Regions from separate parts of the Rhodopseudomonas sp. WA056 genome, predicted to be linked through region 1. Evidence: predicted binding sites of a transcription regulator. Region 1 holds the regulator's gene; each other region holds the start of a gene.

Region 1 (6,850 bases):
CTGTTCATCCTCACTTTCATGGTGCTGGCTGCGGCGCGGCTGTTGCTGATGCGTCTCGAAATGAAGGCGGGAAAGTAAATGTCCCTCAACGCGCACAACAATCCGATCTATGTCCGCCGGCATCGCAGCGACGTGGTCGTCAAGGTGCTGTGCTCCATCGCCGCCGTGTTCGGCGTCACCTGGCTGGCGCTGATCCTGTTCACGCTGTTCTGGAATGGCCTCGCCGGTCTCGATCTCGGCGTGTTCACCAAGAGCACGCCGCCTCCCGGGTCGACCGACGGCGGCCTGCTCAACGCCATCGTCGGCTCCGTGATCATGACGGTGCTCGGCGTGGGCATCGGTGCGCCGCTCGGCCTGTTCGCCGGCACCTACCTGGCCGAATACGGCAAGTACGACAAGCTGACCTCGGTGATCCGTTTCATCAACGACATCCTGCTCAGCGCGCCGTCGATCATCATCGGCTTGTTCATCTACGGCGCGGTGGTGGTGACGATGGGGCGATTCTCCGCGCTCGCCGGTGCGCTGGCGCTCGCGGTGATCGTGATTCCGGTGGTGGTGCGTACCACCGAGGACATGCTGCTGCTGGTTCCGAGTTCGCTTCGCGAAGCGGCGTCCGCGCTCGGGCTGCCGCGCTCGCTGGTGATCCGCCGGATCGCCTATCGGGCCGCGCGCGCCGGTCTGATCACCGGCATTCTGCTCGCCACCGCGCGCGTCGCCGGTGAAACCGCGCCGCTGCTGTTCACCGCGCTCAGCAACCAGTTCTTCAGCCTGGACCTCAGCCGCACGATGGCCAACCTGCCGGTGACCATCAACAACTTCGTGCAGAGCCCCTACGACTACTGGAAGCAGCTCGCCTGGACCGGCGCGCTGCTGATCACCCTGACCGTTCTCGCCCTCAACATCGGCGCGCGTATCATCGGCGCGGAGAGGACCCCGAAATGACCGAGATCTCGATCGCGACCAATGTTCCCTCAGCGGCGATGCCGCCGATCGGCGCCCAGCCGGACGGTCCGCCCAAGATGACCGTGCGGGATCTGAATTTCTACTACGGCCAGAACCACGCGCTGAAGCACATCAATCTCGCGCTCGCCGCCAACCGGGTCACCGCCTTCATCGGCCCGTCGGGTTGCGGCAAGTCGACGTTGCTGCGGATCTTCAACCGGATGTACGATCTGTATCCGGGCCAGCGGGCCGACGGCCAGGTGCTGCTCGACAACACCAACATCCTCGACCCCAAGCTCGATCTCAATCTGCTGCGCGCCCGGGTCGGCATGGTGTTCCAGAAGCCGACGCCGTTCCCGATGACGATCTACGACAACATCGCGTTCGGCGTCCGTCTGTACGAGAAGATCTCCAAGTCGGAGATGGACGGCCGGGTCGAGAAGGCGCTGCGCGGCGCCGCGCTGTGGAACGAGGTCAAGGACAAGCTCAGCGCCTCCGGCCTCAGCCTGTCGGGCGGTCAGCAGCAGCGGCTGTGCATCGCCCGGACCATCGCGGTGCGGCCCGAAGTGATCCTGTTCGACGAGCCGTGCTCGGCGCTCGACCCGATCTCGACCGCCAAGATCGAGGAACTGATCGACGAGCTCAAGGAGCAGTACACGATCGCGATCGTCACTCACAACATGCAGCAGGCGGCCCGCGTGTCGGAATCGACCGCCTTCATGTATCTCGGGGAACTGATCGAGTTCGGGCCGACCAACAAGATCTTCACCTCGCCGAACGATCGGCGCACCCAGGATTACATCACCGGCCGGTTCGGCTGACGCCGCGGGCGAGGAGAACGGACATGGGATTCGAGCACACCACCAAGGCGTTCGACGGCGATTTGCAGGAGTTGACGCGGTTGGTCGCCGAAATGGGCGGCCTCGCCGAACGCCAGATCGTCGACTCGGTCGACGCGTTGATTAGGCGCGACGTCGCGCTGGCCTCGCGCGTGGTTGCGGCCGATGCCGAGATCGACCAGATGCAGCGCAGCATCGAAGAGCGCGCGGTGCTCACGATCGCCCGGCGGCAGCCGATGGCGATCGACCTGCGCGAGATCGTCGGGGCGATGCGGGTCGCGACCGATCTGGAGCGGATCGGCGATCTGTCGAAGAACATCGCCAAGCGCGTCAATGCCATCGACAGCGACTTTCATCCGCTGAAGCTGATCCGCGGACTGGAGCACATGACCGATCTGGTGCAGTCGCAGGTCAAGGCGGTGCTCGACGCCTACACGGCCCACGATCTGCCGGCCGCGATGGTGGTGTGGAACGGTGACGAGGAAGTCGACGCGATCTGCACCTCGCTGTTCCGCGAGCTGCTCACCTACATGATGGAAGATCCGCGCAACATCTCGTTCTGCATCCATCTGATGTTCTGCGCCAAGAACATCGAGCGGATCGGCGATCACGCCACCAACATTGCTGAGACGGTATTCTACATGATCGAGGGGCAGCAGATCATGGACAAGCGCCCCAAGGGCGACACGACGACCTTCGCGAACGCGACGCCGGGCAACTGACGTCGATCCCGCCGCCGGCTCCCGGGCCGCCGGCGGTGCACGAACCGGGACGAGGACTAAGACGAGGACGACGATGGCTGCGCGCATTCTGGTGGTCGAAGACGAGGAAGCGCTGACGACGCTGCTGCGATACAATCTGGAATCCGAAGGTTACGAGGTCGAGGCGGTGGCGCGGGGCGACGACGCCGACACTCGGATGAAAGAGCGAATTCCCGATCTGGTGGTGCTGGACTGGATGCTGCCGGGCCTGTCCGGCATCGAGCTGTGTCGCCGGCTGCGGGCCCGCCCGGAAACCAAGCAACTGCCGATCATCATGCTGACGGCGCGCGGCGAAGAAAGCGAACGCGTCCGCGGGCTCGCGACCGGTGCCGACGACTACATCGTCAAGCCGTTCTCGGTGCCGGAACTGTTGGCGCGGGTGAAGGGTTTGCTGCGCCGGGCGGCGCCGGAGCGGCTCGCCACCGTGCTGGCCTACGGCGATCTCGAACTCGACCGCGACAAGCGCCGGGTGGCGCGTTCCGGCCGGCCGATCGATCTCGGACCGACCGAATATCGGCTGCTCGAGTTCTTCCTCGAACATCCCGGCCGGGTATTCAGCCGCGAGCAACTGCTCGACGGCGTGTGGGGCCGCGACATCTACATCGACGAGCGCACTGTCGACGTCCACATCGGGCGCCTGCGCAAGCTGCTGAATATCGGCCGCGAACAGGATCCGATCCGCACCGTCCGCGGCGCCGGCTACGCCCTCGACGACCGCTTCGCCAAGGTGGAAGGCAGCCCATCGTAGTTGTTAGCAGGTTTGCGACGGAGGGTGGGTAAGGCGAAGCTTGCCCACCAAATCCCTCGTTTCAAACAGCGCTGACCGCGAACGTGATCTTGTGACCCGTGGGCACGACGCTACGCGCCCTTGCCGACCCGACCGCTTTTGCGATCGTTCAGCCGCGGCCTCAGCCCAACATCGCAGCATCACCCTCCGCGAAAGCGGAGGATCCAGTCTTGCAGTGAGTTGGGTGGGAAGTAACGGACGCTCTGGCATACTGGGGCGCCCGCTTTTGCGAGCGATCACAGTTTGGCAGGGTGTCGCGGCCCTGCGCTGCGCGAGCGCGGTTCGCCGCGGCGTTGGGCCGGCGGCGTCAGTCTAGCGGGTGGTCTTCGGCGCTTGGCGGCGGCGGTCGCCGACCGGCTGATAGGCGATGCGCGAGTGATGCGCGCAGTACGGCAGACCCGGCAGTGACTTGCCGCCGCAGAAGAAGAATTCGGGGCTCGACGGATCGCCGACCGGCCAGTGGCAGGTGGCTTCGTTGAGTTCCAGCAGCGACAGCCGCTGGTTCATTGGTACCACGTTGTCGAACGCGATCGGATCGGGCTCGGCCTCGACCTCGAAGGCGTGCGCCAAAGCGGTGTTGCCGCGCGCGACCGGGCGCGTGACCCTCATCATCTGCTGCACAGGGCGGGCCTTGCGCTGCCGCGGCGCCGCCGAGGTCGGGCTCTTGGCCCGGCCCGACAGGCCGAGGCGGTGGACCTTGCCGATCACGGCATTGCGGGTGACGTTACCCAGCTCAGCGGCAATTTGACTCGCCGACAGCCCGCCCTCCCACAATTTCTTCAACTGCTCGACGCGCTCGTCGGTCCAGGTCAATGCCGTCATAGTTCTATCCCTTCCTGCCAGCGGGCGCCGAGACTGGGGCGCGGAACCGCGGCTGTGAGGTCGTCAAAATCTCTGCTGTCAGAATCCCTTAGCGCTCGCCGGACGACCCCTGCCGCCCCGGCGTTACGCCTCGTTCGAGAACACGAAATGGATTACAAACCGCGCACGAGATGTCGTACCCGACAGGCAAAAGGCTACAATATGCCGTGACTCGGGCGCAAGAGTCCGACCCGGTGCGTCCACACCTTCTCCTGTGAGTGAGTCCGCGAAGCCACAACAAACAGCAGCGCTGATGCTTTCCGGCAGCACTTCGTCGAAGCTCCGTGTTGACAGTGAGTTCGACGCTTCTAGAATAATCCCACGTGCCGCCTGGAAAGGCGGCACGTTTCGTTTCCGGGGTACGTTGTCCCAGACTGCGTTCGTGTCATGCGCGTGACGCGTCCGGCCGGCGGCCCGTTTTTTCCGATCGGATCGGCCATGTCTCAGAGCGCTGCAACGTCCCATCTCCTCCCGGTTTTCGCCAGAGCGGATGTCGCGTTCGAGCGCGGCGAAGGTGTCTGGCTGCACGGGACCGACGGTGAGCGCTACCTGGATTTCACCAGCGGCGTCGCGGTCAACGCGCTCGGTCATTGCCATCCGCATCTGGTCGAAGCCTTGCAGCAGCAGGCGACCAGGCTGTGGCACATGTCCAACCTGTTCAAGAGCCCGGACGGCGAACGGCTGGCGGCGCGGCTGTGCGAGCAGAGCTTTGCCGACATGGTGTTCTTCTGCAATTCGGGCGCCGAGGCGGTGGAGTGCGCGCTGAAGATGGCGCGGCACTATCACTTCTCCAACGGCGCGCCCGAGCGCACCCGGGTGATTACTTTCGAAGGCGCGTTCCACGGCCGCACCCTCGGCACCCTCGCCGCCACCGGCGCAGCCAAGTACCTGGAGGGTTATGGCCCCCCGCTCGAAGGCTTCGATCAGCTCCCGCTCGGCGATCTCGACGCGGTGAAGGCTGCGATCGGCCCGCACACCGCGGCGATCCTGATCGAGCCGTTGCAGGGCGAGGGCGGCGTGCGCTCGCCCGAGCCGTCGTTCTTCCGCGCCTTGCGCGAGCTGTGCGACGCCCATGGCCTGCTGCTGATTTTCGACGAGGTGCAGACCGGGATGGGCCGCACCGGCGAGCTGTTCGCTCACGATCGGTTCGGCGTCGCGCCCGATATCATGGCGCTGGCGAAAGCGCTCGGCGGCGGCTTTCCGATCGGCGCCTGCCTGTCGACCGCGGAAGCCGCCAGGGGCATGGCGCCGGGCGCGCACGGCTCGACCTTCGGCGGCAATCCGCTGGCGGTCGCCGTCGCCAATGCGGTGCTCGACGTGATGCTGCAGCCGGGCTTCTTCGACGACGTCAAACGATCCTCGCTGCTGCTGAAGCAGAAGCTCGCCGGAGTGGTCGACCGCCATCCGCAAGTCCTCAGCGAGGTGCGCGGCGAGGGGCTGCTGCTCGGCCTCAAGGCGGTGGTGCCGTCGCCGGAGCTGATCGCGGCGCTGCGGGCCGAAAAACTGCTCACCGTCGGGGCCGGCGACAACGTGGTGCGGCTGCTGCCGCCGCTGATCGTCAGCGAGGCCGAGATCGACGAGGCGATCGGGCGGCTGGAGCGCGCCTGCGTCGTGCTTGCCGGTCAAGCGGCGCAGAAGGAGGCGGTGTGATGAGCAGCGCCATCAAGACGCCGCGGCACTTTCTCGACCTCACCGAGCTGCCGACCTCTGAGCTGCGCAGCATGCTGGCCGCCGCCGTCGCCATGAAGGCGAAGCGCAAGGCCAATGCCGAAGCCGACAAGCCGCTCGCCGGCAAGACCCTGGCGATGATCTTCGACAAGCCGTCGACCCGCACCCGGGTGTCGTTCGACGTCGGCATGCGCCAGCTCGGCGGCGAGTCGATCATGCTCACCGGTCAGGAGATGCAGCTCGGCCGCGGCGAGACCATCGCCGACACCGCGCGGGTGCTGTCGCGCTTCGTCGACATCATCATGATCCGCATCCTCAATCACGAGGCGCTGCTGGAGCTCGCCGCCAACGCCACCGTGCCGGTGATCAACGGCCTGACCCGCAAGTCGCATCCGTGCCAGGTGATGGCCGACGTGATGACGTTCGAGGAGCATCGCGGCCCGATCAAGGGCCGCACCATCGCCTGGACCGGCGACGACAACAACGTGCTGGCGTCGTTCGCGCATGCCGCGGCGTGCTTCGACTTCAAGCTCAACGTCGCCACCCCTCCGCAGCTCGCGCCCAACAAGGCGCTGCGCGACTGGATCAAGGCCAGCGGCGCCGCGATCACCATCGGCACCGATCCGGAGCAGGCCGTGCGCGGAGCCGACTGCGTCGTCACCGACACCTGGGTGTCGATGGGCGACAAGGACGGCGAGCATCGCCACAATTTGCTCAAGCCGTATCAGGTCAACGCCAAGCTGATGTCGCTCGCCCACAAGGACGCGATCTTCATGCACTGCCTGCCGGCGCATCGCGGCGAGGAGGTCACCGACGAGGTGATCGACGGCCCGCAATCGGTGGTGTTCGACGAAGCCGAAAACCGCCTGCATGCGCAGAAGGGCATCCTGGCCTGGTGCCTCGGCGCTGTGGCGTAGTTACTCCTCCATTTTGAGCGGAGCACTCGCGGTCCCCCTCCCCCTTGCGGGGAGGGTCGGCCGAGCGAAGCGGAG
Region 2 (7,678 bases), on a different contig from region 1:
AGATATCTTGTCGAGAGGATACTTCTCCAATGAGCCCCGACAAACTGAAGCGCCACTACGGAAGCCCGGTGACGGGTGCCCATTATTGGCCGCGTCCCGACATCACGGAACCGATCGTTGCATCGCTCCGGGCCGGCGAAAGCGTGAAGCTGTTCGGGCTGCGGCGCGCCGGCAAATCCAGCGTCATGCTGGCGGTCGAAGAAGCGCTCGCGGGGCACGGGCTGAAGCCCGTCTATGTCGATGTTCAGGGCCACGATCGCATCGACAAGCTACTCTCCGCGCTGCTGGCGGCGCTGCCGGACTCCGACGCGGTTCGCCAGATTTCCCGCGCATTATCGCCCGCTCGTCTCAACCAAGCCGTTGAGTTCTTCAATATGGTCCGCGGCAAGGCGGCGGATGCCCCGGCATCGCCGACCGCCGTCCTCCACCAGGTCGAACTGGTCAGCGGGGACCTCACCAAGGTATTGGCGCAGCAGAACGGTTCGGTGGTGCTGCTGATCGACGAACTGCCTTTCCTGATCGACAACATGCTGAAGCGTGGCGTCAAGGAGGCCGATGTCAACGGCTTCCTGGCAACGCTGCGGTCCTGGCGTCAGGACGGCCGGGTGCCGATGCTGTTATCGGGCTCGATGGGGCTGTCCTGGCTGATCCGCGAGCGCGGCATCGCGCGTGAGCATTTCAACGATCTGATCAAGGGGCTGACGCCTCCGCCGCTCGAAGCCGATGACGCCCGCGCCATGCTCGAGGCGCTGGCGACTGAGGAGGGCTGCACGTGGTTGACGGACGAACTGCTCAATGTCGTCCTTCAGGAACTCGCCGTCACTTATCCCAGCTTCATCCAGTTCGCGTTCGGCCGCCTCAAGGACAACAAGGCACACACGCCCGACGACGTGCGCCGGGTCTTCACCACTCACATCCGCCCGAGCCTGGACGAGGATTTCTATGCCCAGTTCGACACCCGGATGAACCGCTTCGAGGCGAACGACAAGGCGATGGCGCGCGATGTCCTGCGCTGCATCGACAAGGCCGGCGAGGCCGCCGCTGCACTCCCCGAGATCGATCGCGTGCTCGGCAGCCACGCCGCGTCGGACCGCGATGAAATCCTCACCATTCTCATCGAGGACGGTTTTCTCAGCGTCGACACCCGTGCACAGACCGCCAGCTTCTCCTCGCCGCTGGTCCGCACCTGGTGGCAGTCCAAACCGTATCGGCGGTGATCGCGTGGCCCTGCTCAAAGCCTTTAATCCGCACGAACTCTCCGCCGGCACAGTGCTCAGTGTCGCTACCGGCCGCGAAGACCCGCTCGACCGGATCCTTTCGATCGTTCGCGACAACCTGACCGCGCCCACGCCACAGCATGTCATCGTCAGTGCGCCGCGCGGCTACGGCAAGAGCTTCTTTCTGCGCTACGTGCAGATCAAGCTCGACGAGATCGCCAAGGCCGAAAATCTTCCAGTTGCGATGGCGCTGCTGCCGGAAGAACTTCCGCATGTGAAGGAGCCCGAGACGCTGTTGGCAGAAATCCGCCGCACGTTTCTCGGGCAGCCGGCCGATACCATTGGCGTGAGCTGGGTCGAAGACGACGGGCAGGCATGGGATGAGCAGGTCGCCCGCCTCGACGCGGCCATTGACGACCGGTTCAACGGCCGACCAGGGCTATTGGTGGCGGCAGTCGAGAACTTCGATCTGTTGTTGAAGAAGGCGTTTGCCAAGCAGGTGCAGGCGACGCGGCTTCGCGGGCTACTGACGCGGCGAGGCAGCCGCCTGATGCTGATCGCGGCGAGCGCCCGTGGCGCATTCGATCGCAATTACGATCGTCCGTTGTTCAAGGCGTTCGAAGAGATTTCGTTCGAGCCGTGGTCGATCGAGCAGTCGCTCGCCTTCTTCCGGCTGCAGCGCGCCGCAGCCCGCAAGCCGGCGCTCACCGAAGTGCAGGAAGCCAAGGCCAGAGCCGTTGCCACCTTCATCGGCGGCACGCCGCGGCTGGCGACGCTGATCGGCGAAGCGCTGCTGGAGGACGATCCGCTCCGCGCCGCCGACCTGCTGGAGAAACTGGTCGACGAACTGACGCCCTACTACAAAGAGCGTATCGAGGTGCTGCCCTCACGCTCGCAGACGCTGCTCGATGCACTGCTGCGCGGCGGCGAAAACTGTTCGGCGACGGACCTCGCGCGCCGGGTCGGCGCGCCGAGCCAGCCGGCGATCGCCGCGGCGCTCGACGAGTTGAAGAAAGACCTGGTGGTGACCGGCGAGAAGGCACCGGACAGCGCCGAAGTGCTGCTGAGAGTCACCGACCGCGTCTTCGCGCATTACTATCGCAAGCGCATCCTCAGCCACGGCCTCGAAACCTGCCCGCTCGAGGCATTGGTCGACCTGTTGGCGGTGATCTATTCGCCTGAGGAGAAAAAGCGGGAGGCCGACAAATTTGCAGCGCTGGGTTTCGCACGCGAGGCACAAGTGTTCGAACGGCTATGGGCTGCAGATCGAGCGCGGTCGCATCAGGCCCCGGCCGAGAGTTTACAGAATGAACAAGCCTCAGAGTTTGACCAGATCATGGTGGCATGGGATCGCGTTACTGACAAAGGGCTTCACTCGGAGGGGTTAGCCCTTCTGGACCGAGCCTTGGAAGTGGTCCCCGTCGACGCAGCGAAACAAGCGATGATCCTTTTCAATCGTGCTTGGACTCTTGGTCAACTGGGACGCCACGACGAGGCGATTGCGACCGCACGCGAGGCCGCGGCCAAGGCGGCCATCAGCGGCAACATACGTCGGCAGGTTAGGGCGCTCCGTATTGCTGCACTAAGTCTCGGTCAACTCGGGAGGCACGAAGAGGCAATTGCGACAGCGCGAGAGGCGGCGGCCAGGGCCGAGAGCATCGCCGATTTCAACCAGCAGCTTCATGCGCTGCGGACTGCGGTATGGAGCTTCGGCGACCTCGGACGTTACGAGGAAGCTGTTGCACTTGCGCGGGAGGCAGCAGCTATCGCTGCTCGCGCCGGAGATACTGTCGGACAGTCTGAAGCCATTGAAGATGTTGCATGGAGTCTCCTTGGATTGGACTGCAGAGACGAAGCTATTGCAGCCGCGCGCATGGCTGCAGATCTGGTCCAGAAGACTGCTGGTGAAGTGCTATCGGTTTCGATGGCGGAGACTATCCTAGCTGTGCGCCCGGGCTTTGTCGATGTGGAGCTTGCACACCAATCCTATGAAGTCTTGGTGCAGGAGGCCGAATCCAGAGGCAGCGGCAGTCCAGAGTTGTATTTTGATGACATTGCATCCATCGCAACCACTTGTTTTGGTTGGCTACGACTAATTGCGACACTGGCAAGGCATCCTGATGTTGCAGAAAGGATTGCCGAATCGACCGCCGGCCTCGATGAGCCAGGTTTGGCAGTTGCACAGTCATTCCTCGGTGGCGATCGGGATACTGCGCTACGGATGGTCCGCCACGTTGTACCAGCGCTCGTCCAAGCGGTAGAAGACGCATCCGATCCACGCCTTGCAAGGCTTTGGGCTGCCGTGCTCGCGACATCGGCGGAAAGGATCGTCGCCAGCGTCGAAGACCATGCGTTTCTGAACGACGTCGCCGACATCTTCACTGCGCAGACCTCGGTTCCGACGCGCACGACCGCGCTGCTGAGGGCGTCAGCGACCTATCATGCCGCAGGTCGCGATCCTGCGGCGCTGGCGCGGCTCGATCCCGATCTCGCGACGACGCTAAAGGCCGTTTTCCCGCCGAAGGAAAGCGAGACGAAGGCGCAGCGCAAGCCGCGAAAGCGCAGGACTGTGAAGAAAGGCAAGGGATGAGGGCAAGCGACGTCAAATGGGTTAACGTCCCGAAGCCCGTCATTGCCGGCCCAACAGAGTGCGATGGGTTGCGGCGCAACAGCGCATAACCGATCTACAGACCTCCGTCATCCAACCGTCATTTGCCGCTCATACGGTCCCGCGCATCAATCAGGACCGTGATGATGATCAGGCATGTTGTCGCGGCGGCGTTGGCGTCGCTGATGTTCGTTTCGGCTGCTTCGGCTCAGACCATTTATCCGATCGATCGCGCCGAGCTTCTGGCCGGCGCCAAGTTCGATCTCAAGGTCGAGTTCGCCGGCGAGGTCGCCGCCGACACAGCGAGCCTCACCATCAACGGAGCCGACGCCGCGAGCGTGTTTGGCAAGGCCCCGGAGCTGATCGCGCGCGAGGCCGGTCAGCCGCGATCGGCGCTGCTGCTGCGCGACGTGACGCTGAATAGGCCCGGCCGCTACACCATCGAGGCCGGCGATGGCGCAGAGCGTCGCAGCGTGAGCTGGACGGTGTACGACACCGGTCCGCGGCGGGCCAGGAACGTCATCCTGTTCATCGGCGACGGCATGTCGCCGGCGCACCGCGTCGCCGCCCGCATCCTGTCCAAGGGCATCGACCAAGGCCGCGCCCGCGGCAAGCTGGCGATCGACGACATGCCGCAGATGGCGCTGGTGTCGACCGCCGGCAGCGACTCGATCATCACCGATTCCGCCAACGCCGCCAGCGCCTACGCGACCGGCCACAAAGCGGCGGTCAATGCGATGGGGGTCTATGCCGACCGCACCCCCGACCCGCTCGACGATCCCAAGGTCGAGACCCTGGCGTCGCTGGCCAAGCGCAAGCTCGGGCTGGCGGTCGGCATTGTCACCAACACCGAGGTCCAGGACGCGACCCCGGCCGCGGTGATCGCCCACACCCGCCGCCGCGCCGCCTACGATGCCATCGTGGCGCAGTTCTATGCGGCGCAGCCGGACGTATTGATGGGCGGCGGTGCCGCTTACTTCCTGCCGAAGAGCGCCGGCGGCAGACGCAAGGACGATGTCGACTACCTGGCGAAGTTTCGCGACGCCGGCTATTCGGTCGCGGCCACCGCGACGGAGCTCGAAGCTGTCGGCCGGCAAAGCCCGGCAAAACTGCTCGGCCTGTTCGCGCCGGGCAACATGGACGGCGTGCTCGACCGCCGCTTCCTGAAAGGCGGTGGCGTCGCCAAGAACCCGGACCAGCCCGACCTGACCCGGCAGGTCGCGGTCGCGCTCGAGGTGCTGGCGAAAAACGACGCCGGCTTCTTCCTGATGGTCGAATCCGGCCTGATCGACAAATATGCCCATGCGCTCGACATGGAGCGCGCGGTCTACGACACCATCATGCTCGACAACGCGGTGCGCCAGACCCGCGACTGGGCCAAGGCGCGCGGCGACGACACGCTGATCCTGGTGGTGGCCGATCACAATCATCCCAACGCGCTGGTCGGCACGGTGCGCGACGATCTGGCCGAGGGCGACGACGTGCCGCTGCGCGAACGGATCGGCGTGTACGACCGCGCCGGCTTCCCGAACTATCCGGCGCCCGACCAGGACGGCTATCCGGACCGCGTCGATGTCAGCCGGCGTCTCGCGATTTTCTCGGCCAGCCTGCCGGATCACTACGAAACGCTGCGGCCGAAGCTGGACGGCCCCAACCAGCCGACCGAGGCCGGCGACAAGCCCGGCACCTTCAAGGCCAACGACAAGTACAAGGGCGTTCCCGGCGCGGTGCTCAGAATCGGCAATCTGCCGGCGATGATGAACGCCAGCGTGCATTCCGGCGAGGACGTGATCCTCACCGCCGCCGGCCCCGGCAGCGACCGCGTCCACGGCGCGCTGGAGAATTCCGACCTGTTCCGGGTGATGGCCGATGCGCTGGGGCTCGGCGCCGACGCCAAGTAGCAGGCGGCCGCGGCGGCACGGAGCCTACGCCACCCGCGCCGACCCCATCGCGAATGGCGTGCCGACCGAGGCGCCGCTTTGCTGCAGCTCGAGCAGCCCGGTGATTTCGGCGTTCGGCCGCGCGTGGCTGAACAGGAAGCCCTGCGCCTCCTGGCAGCCTTCGGCCCGCAGCCAGCTCAGCTCCGCCTCGCTCTCGACGCCCTCGGCCGTGATGGTGACGCCGAGGCCGTTGCCGAGGCTGATGATGGCGCGGACGATCGCCTGGGATTCGCGATTGTCGCACAGCCCGCGCACGAACGACTGATCGATCTTGATCTTGTCGAACGGGAAGCTGCGCAGATAACTCAGCGACGAATAGCCGGTGCCGAAATCGTCCATCGAAATCCGCACCCCGAGCGCGCGCAGCGCATGCAGCGTCGCCAGCACCTGGCTGCTCTTTTCCAGCAGCAGCGTCTCGGTGATCTCCAGCTCCAGCCGGCGCGGCGGCAGGCCGGATTGCTTCAGCGCATCCATCACCACCGACAAGAGGTTGCCGACCCGGAACTGCAGCGGCGACAGGTTGACGGCGACGCGAACGTCGTCGGGCCAGCGCGCCGCGTCCATGCAGGCCGAGCGCAGGATCTGCGCGCCGATGGCATTGATCAGGCCGGTGTCCTCGGCCACCGGAATGAACTCGGCCGGCGAGATCATGCCGCGCTCCGGGTGCGGCCAGCGCACCAGCGCTTCGCTGCCGGTGATGCGGCCGTCGGCGAGCCGCACCAGCGGTTGATAATAAGGACGCAGCACTTCGTGCTGCAGCGCCGCGCGCAGATCTGTCTCGATCTTGCGCCTCGCCTGGGCGCGCGCGTCCATCCCGACCTCGAAGAAGCTGAAGGTGCCGCGGGTGTCCTTCTTGGCCCGCGACAGCGCCATGTCGGCGTTCATCAGCAGCTTCTCGGAATCGTCGCCGTCACCCGGCGCCACCGCGATGCCGATGCTGGCGCCGATCACCACCGAATGGCCCTGCAGCAGATAGGGCTCGGCGACCGCGTGCAGCAGCCGCTTGGCGAGCAGCACGATATCCTCGGGGCGCTTGATGCCGGTCTGGATCACCGCGAATTCGTCGGAGTTGAGCCGCGCCAGCGGATCCTCCTCGCGCAGCGTCGAACGCAGCCGGCGGGCGACGCCGCGCAGCAGCTTGTCGCCGACGGCGTGGCCGAGCGTGTCGTTGACGGCCTTGAAATTGTCGATGCCGAGGAACAGCACGGCGATCTTCTCGCCGGTGCGGCGGGTCTGGATCAACAGATCGTCCAGCCGCTTGCGCAACGAGTTGCGGTTCGGCAGCCCGGTCAGCCCGTCGTGATGCGCCATGAAGGCGAGCCGCATCTCGGCGCGCTTGCGCTCGGTGATGTCCATCAGCGCCAGCAGCACCGCCGGCTCGCCGTTGTAGGTGAGCTGGCGCGAGTAGATCGCCAGATCGATCAGCGAGCCGTCGGCCTTGACGTGCTTCCAGGTGCGCGCGGTGCGCTCCTCGTGGGTCTGATCGCCGGACCACGGCAGTTCGGTGTCGAACGCCTGCAGCCGGCGGATGGTCAGCGAGGCGAATTCCGACGGCGAATAGCCGTAATGTTCGACCGCAGCGTCGTTGACCGCGAGAATCCGTTCGTCGTTCAGCTCGCAAACGATCATCGGCACAGGATTGCTGTCGAACATCAGCCGGAACGACGCCTCGCGCTGCTTCAGCTCGGTGATGTCGACGCGCAGGCCGATGATGCCGCCATCGGACGTGGTGCGCTCCTCGATCTGGATGCAGCGGCCGTCCGCCAGCACCTGTTCGTGGCTGTGACCGGGATTGAACATCCGCTGCAGCCGCTCGGCGATCCACTCTTCCTCGCGGCCGATCGCTTCCGGATAGTCGCCGCGCGCGATGCCGATCCGCATCGTGTCCTGGATCCGCGCGCCGGCTCTGAACT
Region 3 (7,678 bases), on a different contig from region 1:
CGAGTTCGACTTGACGATGTGGGTCGACGAGCGCTGCACCATGGTGACGTCGGCGCCGGCCTCCCAGAGTGCCGCGCAGATGTCGTGCGCCGAATTGTTCGAGCCGATCACCACGGCTTTCTTCCCCTTCCACGCATCCGGCCCGGGATGCTGCGAGGAGTGGTGCTGATCGCCCTTGAACACGTCCATGCCCTCGAAGGTCGGCATGTTCGGCTTGGCCGACATCCCGGTGGCGAGCACCAGTTGCTTCGGCGTCAGCGTGATCTCCTGGCCGTCGCGCTCGACCACCACGGTCCATTCCTTGGCGGCTTCATCGTAGGAGGCGCGCTTGCAGACGGTGGAGCCCCAGTAGTTCAGCTCCATCACCTTGGTGTACATCTCCAGCCAGTCACCGATCTTGTCTTTCGGCGCGAACACCGGCCAGTTCGGCGGGAACGGCAGATAGGGCAGGTGGTCGTACCAGACGGGATCGTGCAGGCAGAGCGACTTGTAGCGCTTGCGCCAGCTATCGCCCGGGCGCTCGTTCTTCTCGACGATGATGGTCGGCACGCCGAGCTGGCGCAGCCGCGCGCCGAGCGCGACGCCGCCCTGGCCGCCGCCGATAATCACGCAATAAGGCTGGCGGGTGATGCCGAGCTCGGCGGCCTCGGCGTCGCGCTCTTCCTTCCAGGTTTTGCGGCTCGGATCGGCGCCGTGCTTGACGCCCATCGGGCGCTGAAAGCCTTGCGGCTCTTCGAATCCCTTCAGTTCGGCCATGGTGGTGAGCAGCGTCCAGATCCGGCCGTCCTTGATGCGGAGATGGCCGACGCCGCGGGCGAGCGCGGTGTCGAACTGGATGAAGCACTCGACGATGCCATCGGTCTCGGCGGCGTCCTCGCCGTCGGCGATCCGCCAATGCGACGGCTTGGTATCGGCCAGCCGCGCGCCCAGCATGTCGCGGACCTGATCCTTGCCTTCCATGGTCTTGATGTTCCAGGTGAAGGCGATCAGGTCGCGCCAGTAGCAGTCGGTTTGAAACAGATCGACCGCGCGGTCGATGTCGACGGCACTCAGCGCATCGTCGAGTTGTCCGAGGAGCGTCGTGACTTTGCCGTTCGGCGCGGTGTCGAGCATGTGGGATCCTCCCGTTCTTTGTTGTTGCGACGCCTTGATGCGTTCTTGTTGTGGGACGATCCTAACATCGCGAGTTCGGGAGGCGAGGCCGAAGCAAAGCTGGTGTTGAAGTTGTGATCGGGGGGAGATTGCCGCATCGCACAACGGAAACAGCGCCAAGGACGACGCCACGTGGTCTCAGCTTTCGTCGCGCCGGTCGCGGCGAATCCATCCGATGGCGATCGCCAGCGCGAGGCCGATCCCGATCCCGGCCACGACATTGTCGAGGGCGATGCCTACTCCAACTCCCAAAGCCACGCCGATCGCAATCTGCATTGCATTGATCATGCTGGGCTCCGATCGATTTGGGCTCGGATTGAAAAAGTCTGGGTTGTCGGGCGGTGGCATGGCGCGCGGCTTGTGAGGTCAACCCGGTTTTCGAGCCACTGTTCCCTCGGACCCAATCCCCGATCCGCGCGATGATGATCAGCATTCCCTTAGGCAACTCGATTGGCGGTCGTAGGCGATGGCGCGCTGGCCGCGGTCGAGCAACAAGAGATCCGGGTGTCCATCATGCTCTACGGCATCAAGAGCTGCGACACGGTGAAGAAGGCGCGGGCGTGGCTCGACGACGAGGGCGTCGCTTACGCCTTTCAGGAGTACAAGACCGCCGGAATCGAGACTGCGACGCTGAAGCGCTGGGCCAAGCAGGTCGGCTGCGAGACCTTGCTCAACCGCGTGGGCCCCACCTTTCGACAAATTCTCGGATGCCGACCAGGAAGGGCTCACCGAAGCCAAAGCGATCGCGCTGATGGCGCCGCAGCCTTCGATGATCGAGCGGCCGGTGCTCGAGAAGGACGGCGAAGCTCTGGTTGGCTTCAGGCCGGAGCTTTATGCCGAGGCGCTGCGTTAGCAGGGGGCCAACTGCGCAGTGCGCGTAGTTGCGGCGTCTTTTTGCGCTGATGATCGGCCATTCGGCCGAGTAACGTATCGAGCTCGGTGATCGCCTTGAACAGGTACGGCCCCTTGTTCAGCATCACGCATTCGGCGCGCGCCGCCATCGCGGCGTCGGTCATCTCGCCGCGCGAGGGCGTGCCCTTCTTCACCAGATGTTCGAGCACCTGGGTGGCCCAGATCACCGGGACGTGGGCGGCTTCGCCGATCCACAGGATCTCTTCCTGCATTTCTGCCAGCCGTGCGAAGCCGATCTCGACCGCAAGGTCGCCGCGCGCGATCATGATCGCGGTCGGCTGCCGGCCGGCGGCCTGGACCAGAATGTCCGGCAGGTGGGCGACCGCGTCCGGCGTCTCGATCTTCAGCACCAGCGACAGCTTGTGCCAATCGTCGGGCCGGCGTTCGGCGAGCGCGGCCTGCAGCATCTTGACGTCGCCGACCGACTGCACGAACGAGAACTCGACGCCGTCGGCGTGGGCAGCGACGAAATCGAGGTCGGCGCGGTCCTTGGCGGTCAGCGCCGGGATGTCGAGCGGTGTATCCGGGAAGTTAAGGCCTTTCTCCGGCTTCAGCCGCAGGCCGTTGTCGGCGGTGGCGGTGACGCGCCCGATCAGGCCCCACGCGGTCTTGCGCTCGATCCGGACGCACAGCTTGCCGTCATCGACGAACACCCGGGCGCCGACGGCGGCGCGCGCCAGTGGATCGGGCAGGGTGCATTCCACCGCGAAGTGCTCTTCATCGAGGTCGATGCGGTCGAGCTGGCCTTGTGCCACGATCGCCAAAAGATCGCCGGTGACGATGCGTTCGCGCCCCTCCGGAGCGCGCGCGGCGCCGGTGCGGATCTTCGGCCCGGCGATGTCCATCAGCACCTTCATCCGGCGGCCGGAGGCTTCCTCGGCGACGTGGAGGTGATTGATCATCCGCTGCCAGGCTGCCGCGTCGTCATGGGCGCAGTTGATCCGCACCGCCTCGACCCCGCGCTCGGCGAGCCGCAGCATGAAAGTGGGATCGTCGGCCGCCTCGCTCGGGCAGGTGACCAGCAGGGCGGAACGGCGGGCGCCGGACAGCGGCCCGAACATCTCGGCGCTGCGGCTGGCGAGATCGTGCTCGCCGGCGAAGAACTGCTTTGTCGACGGCCGTAGCATCTCCGGCTCGCCCGCCAGCGTCGCTAGGGTGGCGCGAACAGCGAGCAGCGTCGGCATCACTCGACTTTCCAGCCGGCCGAGCGAGGACAATCCCAGCGCCATCAGGGCGTGCTGCAGCGGGCGCAGATCGTGGTGACGCAGCGCCAGATAATGGGCGAGGTTGGCGGCGCTGGGGCCGAAGCCGGGGCGATGGATCTGATCCGCCCAGCCGGCCAGCCGCTCGCGGCTGCCCTCGTCGATCTCCGTGATCAGCGTGTCGAGCTTGTGCTTGAGGCGGAGGATTTCAGTCGACATCGCAGGCACTCACACGTTTGGGCGGCATAGAGAACCGCATTCCACCCGCTCTAGGATCGCTGGATGAAGCCCATGTGACAGGCACCGTTCCGCAGCCTCAGACTTTCTTCCCAGCTTCTTTCGCGGGTTCACGCACAGCGCGGCCATCGCGCTTGACGGCTGGGGGGTGGTAGCCTGAATGCGAGTCGATTGCTTTCAATCTTGCGGAGCCTGCGCGTGCCCACTACCCTCTATGGCATCAAGAACTGCGACACGATGAAGAAGGCGCGGGCCTGGCTCGACGGTCATGGCGTCAGCTATACGTTCCACGACTACAAGACCGCAGGCATAAATCAGGCGCATCTGGCGCGCTGGGCCGGGCAGGTCGGCTGGGAGACGTTACTCAACCGCGCCGGCGCCACCTTCCGCAAACTGCCCGACGCGGACAAAGAGGGGCTGACCGAAGCCAAGGCGATCGCACTGATGCTGGCGCAGCCGTCGATGATCAAGCGCCCGGTGCTTGAGCACGGCCGCAAGCTGCTGGTCGGCTTCCGGCCGGAGGCTTACGCGGAGGAATTCGAATGATACTGATCACCGGTCGGCCGAGTGCCGGCCGGAGTTTCCCCCAGGTCCGACCGCCCGCAAACGCTGCCCAGCTTTGCATCTTGCACAAGGCTCGCGAATAGCGGCATAGTCGGGCCAGAAAGACGGGCCGGGCGCCAACGGCGCTCCGAGCACCGGCTCCAAAAAAGAAGACATCGGACGTCTGCGCCGGCACCGCATGCGTTCGATGGGGGGAAGCTGCTTGGCCGATGACATCATTCTCGAAACCAACGGGTTGACCAAGGAATTCGCCGGCTTCTTTGCCGTGCGGGACGTCAATCTGCGGGTCCGCCGTGGGCACATCCATGCGTTGATCGGCCCCAACGGGGCCGGCAAGACGACGTGTTTCAATCTGCTTACCAAGTTCCTGCGGCCGTCCGCGGGACAGATTCTGTACAACGGGCAGGACATTACCGCGCTGGCGCCGGCCGACGTGGCGCGGCTGGGGCTGGTCCGCTCGTTCCAGATCTCGGCGGTGTTCCCGCATCTGACCGCGCTGGAGAACGTCCGTGTCGCGCTGCAACGCCAGCACGGCTCGTCGTTCGATTTCTGGCGCTCCAAGAGCGTGCTCGACAAGTACAACGAGCGCGCGCGCGAGCTGCTCGACGACGTCGGACTGTCCGAGTTCGCTGCGACCCCGGCGGTCGAAATGCCCTACGGCCGCAAGCGGGCGCTGGAGATCGCCACCACGCTGGCGCTCGATCCGGAGATGATGCTGCTTGACGAGCCGATGGCCGGCATGGGCCACGAGGACATCGACAAGATCGCGGCACTGATCAAGCGGATCTCGGCCAAGTACACGATCCTGATGGTCGAGCACAATTTGAGCGTGGTCGCCAACCTTTCGGACGTCATCACCGTGCTGACCCGCGGCCAGGTGCTGGCGGAAGGGCACTATACCGAGCTGACGCAGGACCAGCGGGTCAAGGAAGCCTATCTCGGAGCGGGCCATGGTTGAGGCGACGACATTGCAGCGGCCGGCTTCGTCGGCTGCGGGAGCGGCGCTTTTGAGCGTGCGCGATCTGCAGGCGTGGTACGGCGAATCCCACATCCTGCACGGCATGAATTTCGACGTCCGCGAAGGCGAGGTGGTGACGCTGCTCGGGCGCAACGGCGCCGGCAAGACCACCACGCTGAAGGCGGTGATGGGGATCGTCGGCAAGCGTAGTGGAACCATTATCTTCGACGGCACCGACATCAGCCGGGCCTCGTCCGACAAGATCGCCCGCCGCGGCATCGCGTTCTGCCCCGAGGAGCGCGGAATCTTCGCCAGCCTCGACGTCCGCGAGAACCTGATGCTGCCGCCGCAGGTCCGCCCCGGAGGGCTGTCGCTCGATCAGATTTTCGAACTGTTCCCGAACCTGCGCGAGCGGCTGAAGAGTCAGGGCACCAAGCTGTCTGGCGGCGAGCAGCAGATGCTGGCGATCGCTCGCATCCTGCGCACCGGGGCGCGGTTCCTGATGCTGGACGAGCCGACCGAAGGTCTGGCGCCGGTGATCATCCAGCAGATCGGCGCCACCATCGCGCGGCTGAAGAAGCAGGGCTTCACCATCCTGTTGGTGGAGCAGAACTTCCGCTTCGCAGCCACGGTGGCGGATCGCTACTACGTGGTCGAGCACGGCAAGATCATCGACGGCTTCGCCAATTCCGAGCTCGAAGCCAACATGGACAAGCTTCACACCTATCTCGGCGTCTGACGCCGGGGCCATTGGAATCCACGAAAGACTGAGAGCAAGATGGATATCAACGTCCCCGCTCTGTTGGCGCAGCTTCTGGTCGGCCTGATCAACGGCTCGTTCTATGCGCTGCTCAGCCTCGGCCTCGCCGTGATCTTCGGCATGCTCAACATCATCAACTTCGCGCACGGCGCGTTGTATATGATGGGTGCGTTTTGCGCCTATTTCCTGCTGAATCTGCTCGGCCTGAACTATTGGTGGGCGCTGATTCTGTCGCCGATCATCGTCGGTCTGTTCGGCATGGTGATGGAACGCACGCTGCTGCAATGGCTGTCGGGCCTCGATCACCTCTACGGCCTGTTGCTCACCTTCGGCGTCGCGCTGATCATCCAGGGCGTGTTCCAGAACTATTTCGGTTCTTCCGGGCTGCCTTATGCGATCCCCGAACAGCTTCGCGGCGCGATCAATCTCGGCTTCATGTATCTGCCGGTGTATCGCGGCTGGGTGGTGGTGTTCTCGCTTGTGGTGTGCCTGCTCACCTGGTTCATGATCGAGCGCACCCGGCTCGGCGCGTACTTGCGCGCCGCCACCGAGAACCCGACCCTGGTGCGAGCGTTCGGCATCAATGTGCCGCGGATGATCACGCTGACCTACGGCCTCGGCGTCGGGCTGGCGGCACTCGCCGGCGTGCTGTCGGCACCGATCAACCAGGTCCGGCCGCTGATGGGTGCCGACCTGATCATCGTGGTGTTCGCCGTGGTGGTGATCGGCGGCATGGGCTCGATCATGGGCTCGATCATCACCGGCTTTGCCCTCGGCGTGATCGAGGGCCTGACCAAATATTTCTACCCCGAGGCCTCCAACACCGTTGTGTTCGTGCTGATGGTGCTGGTGCTGCTGGTGAAACCCTCGGGCCTCACGGGACGGGCAACCTGACATGACCTCGATTACGCAGAATTCCGTCCCGACGACGACCCGCCGCCCGGTGCGCGACGAGATGATCGCATTCGGCATCATGACGGTGGTGCTCGCCGTGGTGCCGTTCACCGGGGTGTATCCGTTCTTCGTGATGCAGGGGTTGTGCTTCGCGCTGCTCGCATGTGCCTTCAATCTGCTGATCGGCTATGGCGGGCTGCTGTCGTTCGGCCACGCGATGTTCCTCGGCACCGCTGGCTATGTCAGCGGCCACGCACTCAAGGTGTGGGGGCTGCCGCCGGAACTGGCGATCGTGGTTGGGACCGGGGCGTCATTCTGTCTCGCGGTTGTCACCGGCCTGATCGCGATCCGTCGCCAGGGCATCTATTTTGCGATGATCACCCTGGCACTGTCGCAGCTCCTCTATTTCATCTATCTGCAAGCGCCGTTCACCCACGGCGAGGACGGCATTCAGGGCATCCCGCAAGGCAAGCTGTTCGGCTTCATCGATCTGTCGAACGCCACCACGCTGTATTTCGTGGTGCTGGCCGGTTTCCTGCTCGGCTTCCTGATCATCTACCGGGCGATCAACTCGCCGTTCGGCGAGGTGCTGAAAGCGATCCGCGAGAACGAACCGCGCGCGATCTCGCTCGGCTACAAGACCGACCAGTACAAACTGCTGGCCTTCATCCTCTCGGGCACGCTGGCGGGCTTCGCCGGTTCGCTGAAGGTGTTCGTGGCGCAGAACGCATCGTTGACCGACGTGCACTGGACGATGTCCGGCGAGATCGTGTTGATGACTCTGGTCGGCGGGCTCGGCACCATCTTCGGCCCGGTTGTCGGCGCCTTCGTGATCATCGCGATGCAGCAATATCTCGCCGGCTTCGGCCAGTGGGTCACGGTGATCCAGGGCGTGATCTTCGTCGCCTGCGTGCTGACGTTCCGCCGCGGCATCGTCGGCGAGATCGGGCATCTGTTCAAACGGTCGCTGTAGCGGCGAGGGCGCGGGCCGCGGCGTCC
Region 4 (7,678 bases), on a different contig from region 1:
ATGGCGGCCCGGACGCCGCCTTCTATATCCAAATAGGAATTATCGAGCAAGACTGCATCCGGTGCTTGCTTGAGCGGTGCTGCGGCGCGGTTCTGGTCGCGTTCGTCGCGCTTGAGGATGTCGGCCAGGATTACCGCCTCGTCGGCGGGCTCGCCGCGGGACTGTGCTTCCAGGAACCTGCGGTGGGCGCGGACCTCGGCGGACGCGACGACGAAGATCTTCACATCGGCATCCGGACAGATCACCGTGCCGATGTCGCGGCCATCCAGCACGGCGCCCGGCGGCGTGGCGGCGAAGCGCTGCTGGAACTCGACCAGCGCGGCGCGAACCCGCGGATGCGCCGACACCACCGAGGCGGCCTCGCCGACGGTTTGACTCTTCAGCGCCGGGTCGTCGAACCGCGCCGGGTCGAGCGTGCGGGCGACCTCGGCGGCGCGGGCCTCGTCGGCGAGGTCGGCGCCAGCGTCCAGCATCGCCTTGGCGACGGCGCGGTAGATCACGCCGGTATCAAGATGCCCGAAGCCGTAATGTGCGGCCAGCCGCTTGGCGAGCGTCCCTTTGCCCGATGCGGCCGGTCCGTCGATTGCGATGATCATTCTCTTTTGCATTCCAATTGGCTTGGTGAGCCTGTATGGCGGCGGGGCGTCCCGACGAGGTCCCGCGGTGGTTTGCAGCCGTGAACGACTGGGTATAAACCCGCGATCCGCCGAAGCCAGCCTCGTTGGCAATTTCCTATCTATCTCTGCCCGGACTCTTCCTGGATGGCCACGCCCGCTTTCGTCAAACGCATTACGCGATCGGATGCGGTCCTGTCGCTCGGCGTCAACTTTTCCAAGATCTATTTTAAGTTCGTGATGTGGACCGGCCGATACGATCGGCAGGCCGCTCCGATCCCGGAGCCTTACATTCTGGCGATGTGGCACGGGCGGCTGATCATGGCGCCGATGCTGCAGACCAAGAGCAAGCCGCTGGTCGCGCTGATCAGTGGGCATCGCGACGGCAAGATCATCTCCCGGGTCGGGGCCGCGTTCGGGATTCAGACTGCGGTCGGTTCGTCCTCGCGCGGCGGCATGCGGGCGGCACGCGAAATGATGCGGCTTGGAAAGTCCGGCCACAGCCTGTTCGTCACGCCCGACGGCCCGCGCGGTCCGCGGATGCGCATCAACAGCGAGGGAGTTCTCGATATGGCGCGGCTGACCGGGCTGCCGATCCTGCCGGTCTCGGTCAGTCTGTCTCGTCACAAGCTGCTTCGGAGCTGGGATCGGCTGATGCTGCCGGGATTGTTCGCGAAGGTTGCGATCCGGTTCGGCGAGCCGATTACCGTCGAGGCCGGCTCGCCGACCGCAGAGATCGCCGAGCGGCTGCAGGCAGCTCTGACCGCCGCGCAGAACGAAACCGACCGGATCGTCGGCCTTCAGCCGGTCGAAGCGACCTGAGGCTCAGCCGAATTCAGCGCCCAGCCGCTGCATCATCGGGATGAAATCCGGGAAGCTGGTGGCAATGAAGGCGGTGTCGTCGACCGTCACCGGACGGCCGGCCGCCAGTCCCATCACCAGGGCAGACATCGCGATGCGATGATCCATGTGGGTGGCGACCACGCCGCCGCCGGGCACATGGCCTTTGCCCTCGACGATCAGATCGTCGCCGGCGATCTCGACCGCGACGCCGTTGACCCGCAGCATCGCGGCGGTCGCGTCCAGCCGGTCGCTTTCCTTGACCCGCAGTTCGTGCAGGCCGCGCATCACCGTGGTGCCTTCGGCGAACGCCGCGGCGACTGCCAGCACCAGATATTCGTCGATCATCGACGGTGCGCGCTCCGGCGGCACCTCGACGCCCCTCAGCTTCGAACCGCGCACCCGGAACCGGGCCATCGGCTCGCCGGCGTCGCCCCGGACGTCGCTGTCCTCGATCGAGGCGCCCATTTCCCGCAGCGTCGTGATCAGCCCGGTGCGCAGCGGGTTGGTCATCACGTCGGTCAGCTCGATGTCGGAGCCCGGCACCACCAGCGCCGCCACCATCGGGAAGGCGGCCGACGACGGATCGGCCGGCACCACCACCGGGGCGCCCCGCAATTCGGGCTGGCCGGTTAACGAAATCTTACGGCCATGGGCGCCTTCCGGTTCGGTGACGACCGTGGCGCCGAAATGCTGCAGCATCAGCTCGGTATGGTCGCGGCTGGCTTCGGCCTCGATCACGGTCGTGATGCCAGGCGCCGACAGGCCGGCGAGCAGCACGGCGGACTTGATCTGGGCGGACGGCACAGGGGTGCGGTACAGGATCGGCAGCGGATCGCGGGCGCCCTGCAGGGTCAGCGGCAGCCGGCCGCCGTCGCTGCTCGACACCACTTTGGCGCCCATCAGCTCCAGCGGATCGACGATCCGTCGCATCGGCCGGCTGCGCAGCGACGCGTCGCCGTCGAACGTCGCCAGGACCGGAGATCCCGCCACCGCGCCCATCGCCAGCCGGCAGCCGGTGCCCGAATTGCCGAAATCCAGCGGGCCCGCCGGCGTCGCAAAGCCCGCGACGCCGACGCCGTGGACGCGCCATTCGCAGTCCCCGGTGCGCTCGACCTTGGCTCCCAGCGCGCGCATCGCCTTGGCGGTGTTGAGAACGTCCTCGCCCTCGAGCAGGCCCGAGATCCGGGTCTCGCCGACCGCCAGTGCGCCGAGAATCAACGCGCGGTGCGAAATCGATTTGTCGCCCGGGACGCGTGCGGTGCCGCGCAATGCGTCGCTCTTGCGCGCCTGCAGCGGCGTCGGCTGGTTCGAATCAGTCAAGATGGTGGTCCCTTGCGGCTGCGGGTGATTCGGCTCGGCGCCACGGTCCCGCTTCGCGGCCTTCGGCACAAACCGCTATTGACAGCGGCGTGCCAACTAGCCAAGTGAAGCACCGTTTTTCAAGAAATCCCAAGGTTGCACAAGTGGCGAAATCCGATCTCGGAACCAAACGCATTTGCCCGACGACGGGCAAAAAGTTCTACGATCTGAACAAGACCCCGGTGATCTCGCCCTATACCGGCGAGGTGGTTCCGATCGCTCCGGTCGTGGCGCCGCGCACGCGTGCCGATCAGCGCGCCGCTGCCCCGGCCGATACGGAGGCTCCGGAGGCGATGGAGGCCGAAGAGCTGGTGTCGCTCGAGGAGGCTGATGCCGAGGAGAACACCGGCAAGGTCAAGGCCGTGGTGCCGGAATCCGAGGATGACATCGAAATCGACGAGACGATCGACGACGATGACGACGATTCGACCTTCATCGCCGATGAAGAAGAAGAGGATGAAGACGTCACGGACATCATTGGTGACGTTTCTGGCGATGAGGAGACTTGAGATCGTCGCCGATATGTGATCAACGATTGCCGCGCGGCGAATTTGATTTGCGCCGCGCACCCAGGGTAAGGGGCCATAGCTCAGCTGGGAGAGCGCTTGCATGGCATGCAAGAGGTCGGCGGTTCGATCCCGCCTGGCTCCACCACTCCTTCCCCGCCCGATCTGCTTGATGCGACATGGTCGCCCAGCTTCTGCAAGCAGGTCAGGCCGCACCTGAAGCTGCATGCGCGTGGCAGGCACTGAAGTCTGAGCGGCATTTGCCAAAATGCGGTCGGGGACGGTAAGTTCGCCTCCCCTTCAAGCTTCGCCAAGAAAGCCAGTATGACCCCTGCATCGATGCCCGGCGCGATCGCCGGATTGCGCGTGATCGATCTCACCCGCGTGCTCGGCGGCCCGTATTGCACCCAGATTCTCGCCGACCACGGCGCCGACGTGATCAAGGTCGAACCGCCGGCGGGCGACGAAGTCCGCGACTGGGGTCCTCCGTTCCATGACGAGGATGCGGCGTATTTCCTCGGCATCAACCGCAACAAGCGCTCGATCGGCCTCGACCTCGCCTCGCCCGACGGCCGCGAGGTGCTGCTGAAGATGCTCGAAGACGCCGACGTGCTGATAGAGAACTTCAAACCCGGCACGCTCGACAAATGGGGCCTCTCGAACGAAGTGATTCGCGAGAAGTTTCCGCGGCTGGTGCACTGCCGGATCTCGGGCTTCGGCGCCGACGGCCCGCGCGGCGGCAATCCCGGTTACGACGCCATCATCCAGGCGATGACCGGCATGATCGCGGCGACGGGATCGCCGGAAAGCGGGCCGATGCGGATCGGCGTGCCTCTGGTCGACATCACCACCGGCCTGTATGCAACGATCGGTATTTTGATGGCACTGGCGGAGCGCGAGCGCTCCGGCAAGGGCCAGTTCGTGGAGACCACGCTGTACGAAACCGGTCTCGCGATCATGCATCCGCATACCGCGAACTACTTCCTGCATGGCAAGCCGCCGGCGCTGACCGGCAACGAGCACCCGAATCTGGTGCCGTATGCGACCTTCAATGCCCGCGACGGTCAGATCTTTACCGGTGTCGGCAACGACGGCACCTTCCGCAAACTGTGCAAGGAGATCGGCAAGCCAGAACTCGGCACCGATCCGCGCTTCGCGCGCAACAAGGACCGCATCGCCAACCGCGCCGCACTCCGCGCCGAACTCGAGGCGGTGTTCAGCCAGCACGACGCCGTGCCGCTGTGCGACCGGCTGCTCAACGCCGGCCTGCCGGCCGGTCCGGTGCAGTCGATCGACAAGGCGTTGACAAGCCCGCACACCGCCTACCGCGGCGATGTGATCGAGAAGGACTGGTACAAGGGCGTCGCCTCACCGATCCGATTCGAGCGCACCAAAGCCAGCCTTCGCAGCCTGCCGCCGACATTCAGTCAGCACGCCGGCGAGGTGCTCGGCGAGTTCGGCTATTCGGCCGACGACATCGCCAAGCTGGTCGCCGACGGCATCGTCAGCGGTCCCGAGCGCAAACGCTGATCGAGGTGGCGCTGGCAGCGATGCCGGCGCCCGCCGCGCCCGCTCGGGCATCGACGGCCGCAGTGCGGCGTGATCTTGCGCCGCACTATGCTTTTCTGAGGTTGGGTCGCTGTCGCGCTTCCCTGCGCCGGCCTGTCGCCTATACGGTCATGCGCCTGTCATTGCGTGCTGCTACCGCGCGCCGTCCACGATTTTGCGCACCGAACCGGGAGGTATTCATGGCATTTCGATCCTTCGGCCCGACCGCGGCCGCCGCAACGGCGATCGCCGTGACGCTGGCGATGGCCGCGCCGGCCCAGGCGGTCACTGAAATTCAATGGTGGCACGCGATGACCGGCGGCAACAACGAGGTCGTCGTCAAACTCGCCAATGATTTCAACGCCTCGCAGAGCGACTACAAGGTCGTGCCCGCCTACAAAGGGAGCTATCCCGACACCATGAATGCCGGCATCGCCGCATTCCGCGCCGGCAATGCACCGCACATCATGCAGGTGTTCGAGGTCGGAACCGCCACCATGATGTCGGCGACCGGTGCGGTGAAGCCGGTCTACAAGCTGATGCAGGAAACCGGCGAGACATTCGATCCCAACGCCTATCTGCCGGCGATCACCGGCTACTACTCGACCTCGAAGGGCGAGATGCTGTCGTTCCCGTTCAACTCGTCGTCGATGGTGATGTGGCTCAATCTCGACGCGCTGAAAAAAGCCGGCATCACCGAGATCCCTAAGACCTGGCCGCAGGTATTCGACGACGCCAAGAAACTGAAGGCGGCGGGTTATGCCACCTGCGGTTTCTCCACCGCCTGGGTGACCTGGGCCAATCTTGAGCAGCTTTCGGCCTGGCACAACGTGCCGCTGGCGAGCAAGGCCAATGGCCTCGACGGCTTCGACACCAAGCTCGAATTCAACGGTCCGGTGCAGATCAAGCATCTCGAGAAGCTGATCGAGCTGCAGAAAGACAAGACCTACGACTACTCGGGTCGCACCAATGCCGGCGAGGGCCGTTTCACCTCGGGCGAGTGCCCGCTGTTCCTGACCTCGTCCGGGTTCTTCGGCAACGTCAAGTCGCAGGCCAAGTTCAACTGGACCAACGCGCCGATGCCTTACTATCCGGACGTCCAGGGCGCGCCGCAGAATTCGATCATCGGCGGCGCTTCGCTGTGGGTGATGGGCGGCAAGACACCTGAGGAGTACAAGGGGGTCGCCAAGTTCCTGGCGTTCCTGTCCGACACCGACCGCCAGGTCGCGATCCACAAGGCGTCGGGTTACCTGCCGATCACCAAGGCGGCATACGAGAAAGCCAAGGCCGACGGCTTCTACAACGAGCAGCCGTACCTCGAAACGCCGATCAAGGAGTTGACCAACAAGCCGCCGACCGAGAATTCCCGCGGTCTGCGGCTCGGCAACATGGTGCAGCTCCGCGATCTCTGGGCCGAGGAGATCGAGCAGGCACTCGCCGGTAAGAAGACCGCCAAAGAAGCCCTCGACGCCGCTGTGACGCGTGGCAACACGATGCTGCGACAGTTCGAAAAGACTGCGGTTCGTTAGCCGCGTTACCCCTAGCGTCATTGCCCCGCGAAAGCGGGGCACCCAGTATTCCAGAGCGTCTCGGCGAGACTGTCGGCGTCACGGAGTACTGGGTCGCCCGGTCAAGCCGGACGATGACGATGGAGTGCTTGTCGAGTCTTCCGGCCACAGGTAAGCAGCTGATCCATGCTCAAGCAGGCCGTCTTTCAGTCGAAGTTTCTGCCCTATCTGCTGGTGCTTCCGCAGCTCGCGGTGGTGCTGGTGTTCTTCTATTGGCCGGCCGGCCAGGCGGTGATCCAGTCGTTCCTGATGCAGGACGCGTTCGGGCTGTCGACCGTGTTCGTCTGGTTCGACAATTATCGCGAGTTGCTCGCTGATCCGGACTACTTCGGCGCCATCCTGCGGACCTTCGCATTCTCCTTCGCGATCGCGCTGTCGTCGCTGTCGCTCGCGCTGCTGCTGGCGGTGATGGCGGATCGGCCGCTGCGCGGCTCGACGTTCTACCGCACCCTGCTGATCTGGCCCTATGCGGTCGCGCCGCCGGTGGTCGGTGTGCTCTGGATCTTCATGCTCAATCCGTCGCTCGGCGTGATCGCCCACGGCCTGCGCGCGCTCGGGATCGACTGGAATCCGCTGCTCGACGGTCATCAGGCGGCGTTGCTGATCATCCTCGCCGCGGCCTGGAAGCAGATCTCCTACAACTTCCTGTTCTTTCTCGCCGGCCTGCAGGCGATCCCGGCCAGCGTGATCGAAGCCGCGGCGATCGACGGCGCGAGGCCGATGCGCAGATTCTGGACCATCATCTTCCCGCTGTTGTCGCCGACCATCTTCTTCCTGATCGTCGTCAATGTCGTCTACGCCTTCTTCGAAACCTTCGGCATCATCGACACCATGACGCGCGGCGGCCCGGCGAAGGCGACCGAGACGCTGGTCTACAAGGTCTACAGCGACGGCCTGCTCGGCGGCAATCTCGGCAGCTCGGCCGCGCAGTCGGTGATCCTGATGGGAATCGTTATCGCGCTCACTGCGTTTCAGTTCCGCTTCGTCGAGCGCAAGGTCAACTATTGATGGTCGAGCACCGCAAGTTCGGGAATCTGCTGCCGCATCTGGTGCTGTGGGCCGGCGTCCTGATCGTGGCGTTTCCGGTGTATCTGGCCTTCGTGGCATCGACCCAGGACAACGCCTCCATCGCCAACGGCCAGATGTCGCTGTTGCCGGGCGGGCATTTCCTCGAGACGTACACCAAAACGTTGTTCGTCGGCACATCGGGCACCACCCGCGAGCCGGTCGGCACCATGCT

The links. Region 1 encodes PhoB, which activates phosphate uptake and scavenging genes when phosphate is short. Its sites were predicted from a motif close to TGTCATNNANCTGTCAT; they were not measured.
Region 2: the regulator PhoB is predicted to act here: its motif matches at 3,913-3,929, upstream of DU475_RS05635 (alkaline phosphatase).
Region 3: the regulator PhoB is predicted to act here: its motif matches at 3,549-3,565, upstream of DU475_RS15815 (pyruvate kinase).
Region 4: the regulator PhoB is predicted to act here: its motif matches at 4,998-5,014, upstream of ugpB (sn-glycerol-3-phosphate ABC transporter substrate-binding protein UgpB).

Annotation. Positions count from the first base shown of each region.
Region 1 covers NZ_QPFS01000173.1:156-7,005, reverse strand. Annotated here, with positions in the region: partial or broken gene pstC (phosphate ABC transporter permease subunit PstC) at 1-78, shown strand, start outside; gene pstA (phosphate ABC transporter permease PstA) at 79-942, shown strand; gene pstB (phosphate ABC transporter ATP-binding protein PstB) at 939-1,763, shown strand; gene phoU (phosphate signaling complex protein PhoU) at 1,787-2,503, shown strand; gene phoB (phosphate regulon transcriptional regulator PhoB) at 2,577-3,290, shown strand; gene DU475_RS22265 (GcrA family cell cycle regulator) at 3,642-4,151, opposite strand; gene DU475_RS22260 (aspartate aminotransferase family protein) at 4,629-5,840, shown strand; gene argF (ornithine carbamoyltransferase) at 5,840-6,775, shown strand.
Region 2 covers NZ_QPFS01000016.1:40,681-48,358, forward strand. Annotated here, with positions in the region: gene DU475_RS05625 (hypothetical protein) at 30-1,217, shown strand; gene DU475_RS05630 (hypothetical protein) at 1,222-3,807, shown strand; gene DU475_RS05635 (alkaline phosphatase) at 3,969-5,726, shown strand; gene DU475_RS05640 (putative bifunctional diguanylate cyclase/phosphodiesterase) at 5,751-7,678, opposite strand, start outside.
Region 3 covers NZ_QPFS01000080.1:14,870-22,547, forward strand. Annotated here, with positions in the region: gene DU475_RS15800 (NAD(P)/FAD-dependent oxidoreductase) at 1-1,113, opposite strand, end outside; gene DU475_RS15805 (glycine zipper domain-containing protein) at 1,291-1,440, opposite strand; partial or broken gene DU475_RS15810 (arsenate reductase) at 1,666-2,005, shown strand; gene DU475_RS15815 (pyruvate kinase) at 1,971-3,485, opposite strand; gene DU475_RS15820 (ArsC family reductase) at 3,702-4,049, shown strand; gene DU475_RS15825 (ABC transporter ATP-binding protein) at 4,270-5,025, shown strand; gene DU475_RS15830 (ABC transporter ATP-binding protein) at 5,018-5,764, shown strand; gene DU475_RS15835 (branched-chain amino acid ABC transporter permease) at 5,804-6,679, shown strand; gene DU475_RS15840 (branched-chain amino acid ABC transporter permease) at 6,681-7,652, shown strand.
Region 4 covers NZ_QPFS01000126.1:3,644-11,321, reverse strand. Annotated here, with positions in the region: gene cmk ((d)CMP kinase) at 1-596, opposite strand, end outside; gene DU475_RS19870 (lysophospholipid acyltransferase family protein) at 762-1,436, shown strand; gene aroA (3-phosphoshikimate 1-carboxyvinyltransferase) at 1,440-2,777, opposite strand; gene DU475_RS19860 (TIGR02300 family protein) at 2,921-3,325, shown strand; tRNA gene DU475_RS19855 (tRNA-Ala) at 3,395-3,470, shown strand; gene DU475_RS19850 (CaiB/BaiF CoA transferase family protein) at 3,647-4,852, shown strand; gene ugpB (sn-glycerol-3-phosphate ABC transporter substrate-binding protein UgpB) at 5,071-6,399, shown strand; gene ugpA (sn-glycerol-3-phosphate ABC transporter permease UgpA) at 6,565-7,446, shown strand; gene ugpE (sn-glycerol-3-phosphate ABC transporter permease UgpE) at 7,446-7,678, shown strand, end outside.